Regions from separate parts of the Pseudomonas sp. 1L-E-NC-VB-C3 genome, predicted to be linked through region 3. Evidence: predicted binding sites of a transcription regulator. Region 3 holds the regulator's gene; each other region holds the start of a gene.

Region 1 (3,572 bases), on a different contig from region 3:
CAACAGCCGCACAAGAAAAAGCCGCGTTTGATACGCGGCTTTTTTGTGCCCGAAAGATTGTTAAAAGATCGCAGCCTTCGGCAGCTCCTACAGATGTACATCTATCCCATGCAGGAGCTGCCGAAGGCTGCGATCTTTTGATCTCAAGCTTTTTTAGTACGCGGGAGAAAGATCGCCAACACACCAAACAACGGCAGGAATGAGCAAAGGAAATACACGTACTCAATCCCGTGCACATCCGCCAGATGCCCGAGCAGCGCCGCGCCAATCCCGCCGAAACCGAACATCAGGCCGAAGAAAATCCCGGCAATCATCCCGACATTACCCGGCACCAGTTCCTGCGCGTACACCACGATCGCCGAGAATGCCGACGCCAGAATGAAGCCGATCACCACGCTGAGAATGCTGGTCCAGAACAGATCGACATGCGGCAGGATCAGGGTGAATGGCGCCACCCCCAGGATGGAAAACCAGATCACTGCCTTGCGCCCGATCTTGTCGCCGATAGGCCCGCCGAAGAACGTCCCCGCCGCCACTGCGCCCAAAAACAGGAACAAGTGCAATTGTGAACTCGCCACCGACAGGTCGAACTTCTCGATCAGGTAGAAGGTGAAGTAGCTGGTGAAACTGGCCATGTAGAAATATTTGGAGAACACCAGCAGCCCCAGGACCACCAAGGCACTGGTCACCCTGCCCTTCGATAAGCCGTGCGTCGCGGCTTGGCCGGCCTTGAGCTTGAACAAGTTGAGGTGATTGGCGTACCAGCGGCTGATGCGGTACAGCACGAACAGCGCAAACACCGCGAACAGACCGAACCACGCCACATTGCCCTGGCCGAAGGGAATGATGATCGCCGCCGCCAGCAATGGGCCGAACGCGGAGCCGGCATTGCCGCCGACCTGAAAGGTCGATTGCGCCAGACCAAACCGGCCGCCCGAGGCCAGCCGCGCAACACGCGAGGCTTCCGGGTGAAAGGTCGACGAGCCGATACCAATCAGCGCCGCCGCCAGCAGAATCAATGGGAAGCTGCCGACCACCGACATCATCAGAATGCCGATCAAGGTACACACCGTGCCCGCCGGCAAAAGCCACGGTTTGGGGTGGCGATCAGTGTGGTAACCGACCCACGGCTGCAACAGCGATGCGGTCAACTGGAAGGTCAAGGTGATCAGGCCGACCTGGGTGAAGGTCAGGCCATAGTTGGCCTTGAGCATCGGGTAGATCGACGGCAGCACCGACTGGATCAGGTCATTGATCAGATGCGCCAGCGCCACCGCGCCGATGATGCGCATCACCAAGGGGCTGCTTTGCGGAGCAGCGGTCGCCGAGGCAGCGGCGGTCTGAACGTTGCTGATAGCCATGGAAATTCCGGACAGCAGATGGGTGCCCGAAGGCAGGTGCGTCAATGTGCCATTTTTCGGTGCGCTCGCGCTATCCCCTTAGCCAGCTAACTAACCAACATTCCTATCTCGCGTAGGAGCTGCCGAAGGCTGCGATCTTTTGATCTTGCTTCTAAGCATCAAAGTCAAAAGATCGCAGCCTTCGGCAGCTCCTACAGGGGATCGCTGGTGGCGAAGGTGATAGCTCAACGCCATGGTCTGAATCTTGCCTTGCTTCTGCCCTTGAACACGATCGCCTTACAAAGGCGCTCGACAATGGGAAGTTTCGCTACAGAGCCGGCCTACAGAGCGGGCGAGGGTGAACTTTCGAGGCCTTTTAGAGGGCACGGGTCGTGAGCCAACAGCTCGCGATGCACGCCAATGGTGCGTGGTGTCCAGAGGAGTCATGAGGCATGCAGGCTTTCCTTTCGCCGGGGATCAAATTGCTGGGGCGGTTTGGCTTCGCAGGTAAATTCCAATTGTTGTTTCTGCTGTTCATTCTGCCGCTGGCCGGCAGCCTGTTGATGATAGGCCATGACTATCGCGAGAAGCTCAATCTGATCTCGGGCGAACGTGCCGGCGTGCGTCAGCTGCTCGCGCTGGATGCGCTGGACAACCTGCTCGCCGCTCAACGCGACCGCGCCGCCCGCTGGCGCGCCACCGAGACCAATCGTCAGCCGACACCGGCCACTCTCGCCGCCATGGCCGCCTTCGACGGCGTGCAACCGGCGGTGCTGCAAGCCACCACGGAGCTGGGCAATGCCCTGAACCAGCAAGGCGCCGACGGCGCAATCCTCGAGCGCTTTCAGGCGCTGCAAACCGCACTCAATGGCCTTGATTCGAAAAGCTTGAGCAGTGTCGGCTGGTGGCCGGACGGTTATGACCGCTTCACCAATGCCTTGGGCGCGCTGCAAGCCTTGCGCGAGCAGATCGTCATGGACAATCGCCTGACCCTTGCACCGTGGCTGGAAACCTACCTGCTGACGCAGATTTCCACGCAGCACGCGCCGGACCTGATCGAGCGGGTCGGCCGTCTCGCCGCAGTCGGCCAGGCTTCGGTCGTCTCCGGTCAGTTCACCCTGCAGAGCCGCCTGCAGTTGCGCGACCTGCGCAGCCGCATTGGTGACGCCCGCGAGCAACTGGTGAAAACCGCCGGCCTGCTGGAGGCGCGTCTGCCAGCCGAGCTGCAAGCTTGGGCCGGCCAGTATCACGACAGCCTGAAACACCTCGACAGCGGCCTGAAAGTCCTCGACGACGGTGTGTTTGGCGGCAGCATCAACCTCAAGCCAGAGGACTTCGAACGCAGCCTCGACGCGCTGCTCACCGACCTCGCTTCCCTGCGCCAGCAATCCCTGGTCGCGCTGGATCAGCGGCTCGATGCGTATTACAGCTCGGCGATCCGCCAGTTCATTGTTGTCGCCGCAATCTTCGGTTGCCTGCTGTTGGCCGCGTTATACCTGTTCGTTTGCCTGCAAGCCTCGATCCGCCGTAGCGCCAGCGGCATCACCTTGCTCGCCGAAGCCTTGCGCGACGGTAACCTGAGCCTGCAAGTGCCGGTGGTGGGGCGCGATGAGCTGGCAGCGATCAGCACCGCGCTCAACGTCGCTGTGGTGCAATTGCGCAGCAGCATGCTCGGCGTCGACCACGAGACCTCGCAGTTGAGCAACGCGGTGCGCAGCCTCAACCAACACTCCAGCGGCGCCCTGAGCGAAGTCGAAGCGCAGCAATTGCAGATCAGCCAGATCGCCGCTGCCGCCACGCAATTGGCCGCCACCTCGCAAGGCGTCGCGCAGAGTTGCGAACAGGCCTCCGGCAGCGCCCAGCAAACCCGGCGCATCGCCGCCGACAGCAGCCGCGACAGCCAACGCACCACGGCGAGCATTCAGCAGCTCAATCAGCGCCTTAACGATACCGCCGCCGCGCTTGGCCGGGTCAGCGAGCAAGGCCAGCAGATTCAACTGGTCGTGGATACCATTCGCGGCGTCGCCGAGCAGACCAACCTGCTCGCGCTCAACGCCGCCATCGAGGCCGCCCGCGCCGGCGAACAGGGTCGCGGCTTTGCCGTGGTCGCCGACGAGGTGCGCAGCCTCTCGCAGCGCACGCAATCGTCCACCGCGCAGATCGCCGGCACCGTCGACAGCCTGCGCGCCACGGTCAACGAAGCGGTAAGCCTGATGGAAGCCGCCTGTGGTC
Region 2 (3,572 bases), on a different contig from region 3:
GTTTCGGGTCGACAAAACGTGCGCCGGGCAAGTGACCTTCGGCATACCGGGCAGGGCTGGTCAGGTCCACCAGGATCAGTTCCGGGGACTCCAGACGCGGCAGCAGGTCGCTCGGCTCGATGACAAGCGGCAAGCCAGAGAAGTCAGACATGTGAGGTCTCCAGAGCACAAAGGGGAGGATTGTAGCGCAGGCTCATTGGCCACGGCTGCTAAAGCTGTGCAGGGCTTTTTCGATGCACTGCGCGGTTTTGCCGAAGGCTTGCACAGTGATGTCGGCGAAGGGGCCGCCGCCCTGATCGGCAACGACGATCATGATCACCCGACCATTGTTGACCAATGAACGCAGAAACAGATGTTCGCCACGAAACAGCGTGCGCAGGCTCGCCGGTAACAAGGCCGAGAATTGTGCGTTGTTCTCCGGCGTGATCCGCACCTGCGCCTGCTGAGCGAGCAGGCGTTGCAGGACTTTGCTCTGGCTGACGACAAAACTCAGCGCCGCCGCATCCTTCGGCAAACCGGCGGTCTGGTGTACGCGCAGGGTCGAGTGCGTGCGGTCGGCCATCAGAATCATCACCCGGCGCATGCCGCTGGCCACCAGTGCCTCGCGGGCGGCGACGGTCAGGCTCATGGCATTGGTGAAGCGGCTGGGTTCGGCGAGCAGTTCGGCGCATTGCCGACGCCACTGGCCCAAGTCATCCGCATTCGGCGCTGCTGCCGGGAGCATGCCGGCCGGCAAGCGACGAGTGCCCCACGGCCAGATCAGCGAAACCGCCGGGTGCCACAAATCGGGCATCGCATGCTGACGCGCGCTGTTCGCCGCTTGCTGGTGCAACTGTTGCTGCACTTCGTCCATGGAAATCTGCAGATAGAGGCTGGTCAGGTACTGCCAGCGCTTGCTGTGCGGACTGTCCCAGGCCTGTTGCGCCGACAGCGCCAGCCCATTGGCCAGCAGCACGGTATTCGCCGGCTGGTTGAGCCAGCGGCGCAATGTCGGGTCATCGTCGAGGCGATTCTGCTGGCGCAGCGGGTGTTCACTGTCGCGGGCGATGCGCAGCACTTTGACCAGTTCGCGTTGTTCGCTGAGCAGCAATTTGTAGCCTTGCTCGACCCAGATCGGCAGATGCCAGGCGTGGACCAGTGCCTCGGCGATCTTCAACAGGCGCACGCCGAACAATTGCTTTTCGACCACACGTGCCGACTCGCCCTTGTGGATCACGCGCAGTTCCCACTCCTCGAGCAACTGCGGATACGTCAGTGCCAAGGGCCACAGCGGCGACAAAAACAGCAAGCTGCCCCAATGAATGTCCTGCCACAGCCGCGCGAGGCGACTGGCAAAAAAACCGTTGGCCTGTTGTGTCGCGTGTTGGCTGATCAGTTGCAATTGGCGCAAAGCCTTGGGGATTTGCCGGTGCGGTTCGGCGGGCAGGCGCGCGAGCAATTCTTCGGTGCGGGCAAGGCCCAGGCGATTGATCGCCACCTCAAGATTTTCCGCCGGCGCGGCCATGGTGCCGTGGGTGTGACGATTCGCCTCACGGATGACGCTCAAGGCCAGCGCCGGGCTGTCCTGCATCAGATCGGCGATGTCGCGCAGCGAGCTGCGATTGTCGCGGATCGCCCGGCAGACTTTGTCGTGAGCCTCTTGTGGTACGGGCAGGCGGACGCTGTCGAGCAGCTTGACCCAAGCCTGGAGCGTGGTCGGTATTACCGATGGAATGTTCGTTTCATTAGCCATGTCTGGACGAGATCTTCACTGACTGTAGACGCGCCCGGCATGGGCTAAATTGGCTTTTCGCCTGAACTGGCTATAGTCTGGCGCAGTTTTGCCGATAAGTAGAAGAAGAGATTTTTTAACTTCCGAATATGACCTTGAACCCGACTTAAACAAGTACCTTCTACCTATGGCTAAAATTATCGGCATCATCGTCGTATTCGCGAGCGTGCTCGGCGGATACGTGCTCTCCCACGGCAAGATTGCCGCTCTGATCCAGCCCTTCGAGGTGATGATCATCGGCGGTGCGGCCCTCGGCGCATTTCTCCAGGCCAACCCCGGTTACATGACGATGCACGTGCTCAAGAAATCCCTGAGCATGTTCGGTTCGCGCTTCACCCACACCTTCTACCTGGAAGTGCTCGGGCTGATCTACGAAATCCTCAACAAGAGCCGCCGTGAAGGCATGATGGCGATCGAAGGCGACATCGAAGATGCCGCCGCGAGCCCGATCTTCGCCAAGTACCCGGCGGTGCTCAAGGATGAACGCATGACCGCGTTCGTCTGCGATTACCTGCGCATCATGTCCTCCGGCAACATGGCTCCGCACGAACTGGAAGGCCTGTTCGACATGGAACTGTACAGCCTCAAGGAAGACCTCGAGCACCCATCGCACGCGGTCAACGGCATCGCCGACGGCATGCCCGGTTTCGGTATCGTTGCGGCGGTACTCGGTATCGTGGTGACCATGGCCTCGCTGGGCGAGGGCGACCAGGCGTCGATCGGTCTGCACGTGGGTGCGGCACTGGTCGGTACCTTCTTCGGTATTCTCGCGGCCTACGGTTTCTTCGGTCCGCTGGCGCATTCCCTGGCCCACGATGCCAAGGAAGAGCTCAACGTCTACGAAGCCATCAAGGCCTCGCTGGTGGCTTCGGCGTCCGGCATGCCGCCGTCGCTGGCGGTCGAGTTCGGGCGCAAGGTTCTGTACCCGGCGCACCGTCCAAGCTTCGCCGAGCTGGAACAAGCGGTTCGCGGTCGCTAAGTCATGGAAAATAATCAGCCGATCATCGTCAAGCGCGTCAAGCGCATTGCCGCCGGGCACCACGGCGGGGCGTGGAAAATCGCCTTCGCCGACTTTGCCACGGCGATGATGGCGTTCTTCCTCGTGCTGTGGCTGCTGTCCACCGCTACGCCGGAACAGAAGATCGCCATCGCCGGTTATTTCAAGGACCCGGTCGGCTTCTCCGAAAGCGGCACGCCGTACATCATCGACCTGGGTGGCACGCCGACCCTGGCGCCGGAAAACACCCTCAACCCGGAAGTGAAGTCGCAACCGCAACCGGACAAGGTCACGGTCGACACCGATCAGGTTGAAGGCATGGCCGAGCAGGTCGAGAAGGAGCGTCTCGAACTGCTCCTGCAAGAACTGCAGAACAAGGTCGACGAGAACCCGCAACTGCAGAAGTTCAAGGATCAGATCCTCTTCGAAATCACCCCGAACGGCTTGCGCATCCAGATCATGGACGCCGAGAATCGGCCGATGTTCGACTCCGGTTCCGCACGCCTGAAACCGTACTTCGAGGACATCCTGCTGGCCATGGCCGACACCATCAAAGCGGTGCCGAACAAGATCAGCATCAGCGGCCACACCGACGCCAAGCCGTACATTGGCACTGGCGACTACGGCAACTGGGAGCTCTCGGCCAACCGCGCCAATGCGGCTCGCCGTGCCCTGGTCGCGGGCAGCTATCCGGATGCGCAGGTGGCGCGGGTGGTCGGTTATGCCTCGTCGGCGTTGTTCGACCGGGAAAACCCGTTCAACCCGGTCAATCGCCGGATCGACATTGTCGTGCTGACCAAAAAG
Region 3 (3,572 bases):
CAACGTGCCGGTGACGCACGTCGATCCGGGCCAGTCGCTGGTGCAGGCATTGGATCCACTGCTACGCAAACGCGTGGTTTTGATCGATACTGCCGGGCTGCAAGCCAGTGATCCGGCGTTGCGCATGCAGCTTGAGAGCCTGGCCGGGCGTGGCATTCGCTCAAAAAATTATCTGGTCCTGGCAACCACCAGCCAGAAACAGGTTCTAACCGCCGCTTATCACAGTTACAAGCGTTGCGGGCTGGCCGGTTGCATCCTGACTAAACTGGATGAAACGGCCAGTCTCGGCGAAGTGTTGAGCCTGGCGATCAGTCATGAATTGCCGGTCGCGTACCTGACCGATGGCCCACGGATTCCGGATGATCTGCATCTGCCGCGTCGTCATCAATTGGTCAGCCGCGCCGTCAGCGTGCAAATGCAGGAAGAACCCAGCGAAGAAGCCATGGCTGACATGTTCGCTGATATCTATCACAGCCCGACCAAGCAGGTTGGCTGAGGTAATCATGAACAGTTTTTGTACCTACATCGATGGTCTGCCACGCATTGTTCCGATCAGGAACGCGCAGCCAGTAATGTGGCCTCCGTCTATGCAAGACAAGGTAAAGAAATAACATGGGCAGCATGCATCCCGTACAGGTGATCGCGGTGACCGGCGGCAAAGGTGGCGTCGGCAAGACTAACGTGTCAGTGAACTTGTCGCTGGCGCTGGCAGAGCTTGGCCGTCGGGTCATGCTGCTGGACGCCGACCTGGGCCTGGCGAACGTCGACGTTCTGCTGGGGCTGACACCCAAGCGCACACTGGCCGACGTTATCGAAGGCCGTTGCGAACTGCGCGACGTGCTGTTGCAAGGCCCGGGCGGGATTCGCATCGTGCCGGCGGCCTCCGGCACGCAGAGCATGGTGCACCTGAGCCCGGCGCAACACGCCGGCCTGATCCAGGCGTTCAGCGACATCGGCGACAATCTCGACGTGCTGGTGATCGACACCGCTGCGGGTATTGGTGACTCGGTAGTCAGTTTCGTTCGTGCCGCGCAAGAGGTGTTGCTGGTGGTCTGCGACGAGCCGACTTCGATCACCGACGCTTACGCGCTGATCAAGTTGCTCAACCGCGACTACGGCATGAACCGCTTCCGCGTGCTGGCCAACATGGCGCAGAGCCCGCAAGAAGGGCGCAACCTGTTCGCCAAGTTGACCAAGGTCACGGATCGCTTCCTCGACGTCGCCCTACAATACGTCGGCGCCGTGCCATACGACGAAAGCGTGCGCAAGGCAGTGCAGAAGCAGCGCGCCGTCTACGAAGCCTTTCCCCGTTCCAAGTGCGCACTGGCCTTCAAAGCCATCGCCCAGAAGGTCGATACCTGGCCGCTGCCCGCCAACCCGCGCGGGCATCTGGAATTTTTCGTCGAGCGTCTCGTGCAGCAAACCGCAGGGCCTGTGATATGACCGCCAGTGGCATGAATCTTTACAAAAAGTCGGCGCGTGACGCGCAATACGAATTGATCGAGCGTTACGCGCCACTGGTCAAGCGCATTGCCTATCACTTGCTGGCGCGCCTGCCGGCCAGCGTGCAGGTCGAAGACCTGATCCAGGCCGGGATGATCGGTTTGCTGGAAGTCTCGACCAAATACGACGCCAGCAAAGGCGCCAGTTTCGAAACGTACGCGGGCATTCGAATCCGCGGCGCGATGCTCGATGAAGTGCGCAAAGGGGATTGGGCACCACGCTCGGTTCACCGTAATACCAGGATGGTCAGCGACGCGATTCGCTCGATTGAAGCTAAAACCGGCCGTGACGCTAAAGATCACGAGGTTGCGGCCGAACTCCAATTGAGTCTCGACGATTACTACGGGATTCTGAATGACACCTTGGGCAGTCGCCTGTTCAGTTTCGACGACCTCTTGCAGGACGGCGAACACGAAGGGCTGCACGAGGATGGCGCCAGTGCTCATATGGAGCCGTCACGCGATCTGGAAGATGAACGCTTTCAGGCGGCGCTGGCGGACGCGATTGCCAATTTGCCGGAGCGTGAGCGACTGGTGTTGGCGCTGTACTACGACGAAGAGCTGAACCTCAAGGAAATCGGTGAAGTCCTTGGCGTCAGTGAATCGCGGGTCAGCCAGTTACACAGCCAGTGCGCGGCCCGTCTGCGGGGGCGTTTGGGGGAGTGGCGAGCGCGCTGAAGGCAGTGTGGGGACACTGCGAAACGAGGCTGGTGCGGTGATGAACGGCGCCGGTCTCGATCCGTTGTGCTCCAGACAAACTTTAAGTGCTGCGCCGATTGATTGAAGTGGCGCGTCCAGGTGCTGGGCGCGTTTAAGACTGCTTGGAGGTCGAATTGAACAAAGACATGAAAATCCTCATCGTTGATGACTTCTCAACGATGCGGCGGATCATCAAGAACCTGCTGCGCGATCTTGGGTTCACCAACACCGTCGAGGCCGACGATGGCACCACTGCCATTCCGGTGCTCAACAGCGGCAGCATCGACTTTCTGGTAACGGACTGGAACATGCCGGGCATGACCGGTATCGACCTGCTGCGTCACGTGCGCGCCGATGAAAAACTCAAGCACCTCCCGGTGTTGATGGTGACTGCTGAAGCCAAGCGCGAGCAGATCATCGAGGCCGCTCAGGCCGGTGTGAACGGTTACGTGGTCAAACCTTTCACGGCTCAAGCGTTGAAAGACAAAATCGAGAAGATTTTCGAACGCATCGGCTGATGAATGCGCGGGGGAGCTATGGAGCATAACGAATCATCACAGGGCGATTTCGAATCGACCCTGAAAAAACACGCGGTCGAACTGGTCGAGAGCCTTGAAAAAGGCAAGTTCGGCGACGCGGTGCAACTGATCCATGAGCTCAATCAGACCCGTGACCGCGGCCTGTATCAGGAAGTGGGCAAGCTCACACGTGAACTGCACAGTGCGATCGTCAATTTCCAGATCGATCCGCACATGCCGCAGGCCGAGGAAGTGTCGCAAATCACCGACGCCACCGAACGCCTGGGCTATGTGGTCAAGCTGACGGAAGCCGCGGCCAACCGCACCATGGATCTGGTGGAAAGCGCCACGCCGGTGGTCAACAGTCTGGCTGATGAAGCGCAGACGTTGAGCGCCGATTGGGGCCGCTTCATGCGTCGCGAGGTCGGGGCTGAAGAGTTCCGTGAACTGGCGCGCCGGGTCGACGGTTTTCTGTCACGCAGCAGCACGGACAACCGTGCGGTGTCGAGCAACCTCAACGACATCCTGCTTGCTCAGGATTACCAGGACCTCACAGGTCAAGTGATCAAGCGTGTGACCCAACTGGTCACCGAAGTCGAAAGCAATCTGCTCAAACTCGTGCTCATGGCCAGTCAGGTCGACCGCTTTGCGGGCATCGAACATGACCGCGCCGCAATGCTTGCTGAAAAAGATCCACAAAAACATCTCTCGCAGGGTGAAGGTCCGCAGATTCATGCCGATAAACGAGAAGACGTTGTGTCCGGTCAGGACGATGTGGACGATTTGTTATCCAGCCTTGGATTCTAGAGTTTCGGAATTCGGGTTTTTTGGGTTTTTAGACCTGTAGGAGCAC

What was found. Region 3 encodes FliA, which starts transcription of late flagellar genes. Its sites were predicted from a motif close to CTAAAGTTTNNNNNNNNNNNGCCGNTAA; they were not measured.
Region 1: a site for FliA is predicted at 1,599-1,626, ahead of AC0Z5Z_RS23005 (methyl-accepting chemotaxis protein). Genes of this name have one in related genera too.
Region 2: a site for FliA is predicted at 1,803-1,830, ahead of motA (flagellar motor stator protein MotA). Genes of this name have one in related genera too.

What each region holds. Positions count from the first base shown of each region.
Region 1 covers NZ_JBXAWD010000016.1:102,931-106,502, forward strand. Annotated here, with positions in the region: gene AC0Z5Z_RS23000 (MFS transporter) at 144-1,361, opposite strand; gene AC0Z5Z_RS23005 (methyl-accepting chemotaxis protein) at 1,793-3,572, shown strand, end outside.
Region 2 covers NZ_JBXAWD010000003.1:192,778-196,349, reverse strand. Annotated here, with positions in the region: gene rhdA (thiosulfate sulfurtransferase) at 1-151, opposite strand, end outside; gene AC0Z5Z_RS06460 (HDOD domain-containing protein) at 194-1,732, opposite strand; gene motA (flagellar motor stator protein MotA) at 1,899-2,750, shown strand; gene motB (flagellar motor protein MotB) at 2,754-3,572, shown strand, end outside.
Region 3 covers NZ_JBXAWD010000007.1:174,933-178,504, forward strand. Annotated here, with positions in the region: gene flhF (flagellar biosynthesis GTPase FlhF) at 1-496, shown strand, start outside; gene fleN (flagellar synthesis regulator FleN) at 613-1,443, shown strand; gene fliA (RNA polymerase sigma factor FliA) at 1,440-2,180, shown strand; gene AC0Z5Z_RS13650 (chemotaxis response regulator CheY) at 2,348-2,719, shown strand; gene AC0Z5Z_RS13655 (protein phosphatase CheZ) at 2,738-3,526, shown strand.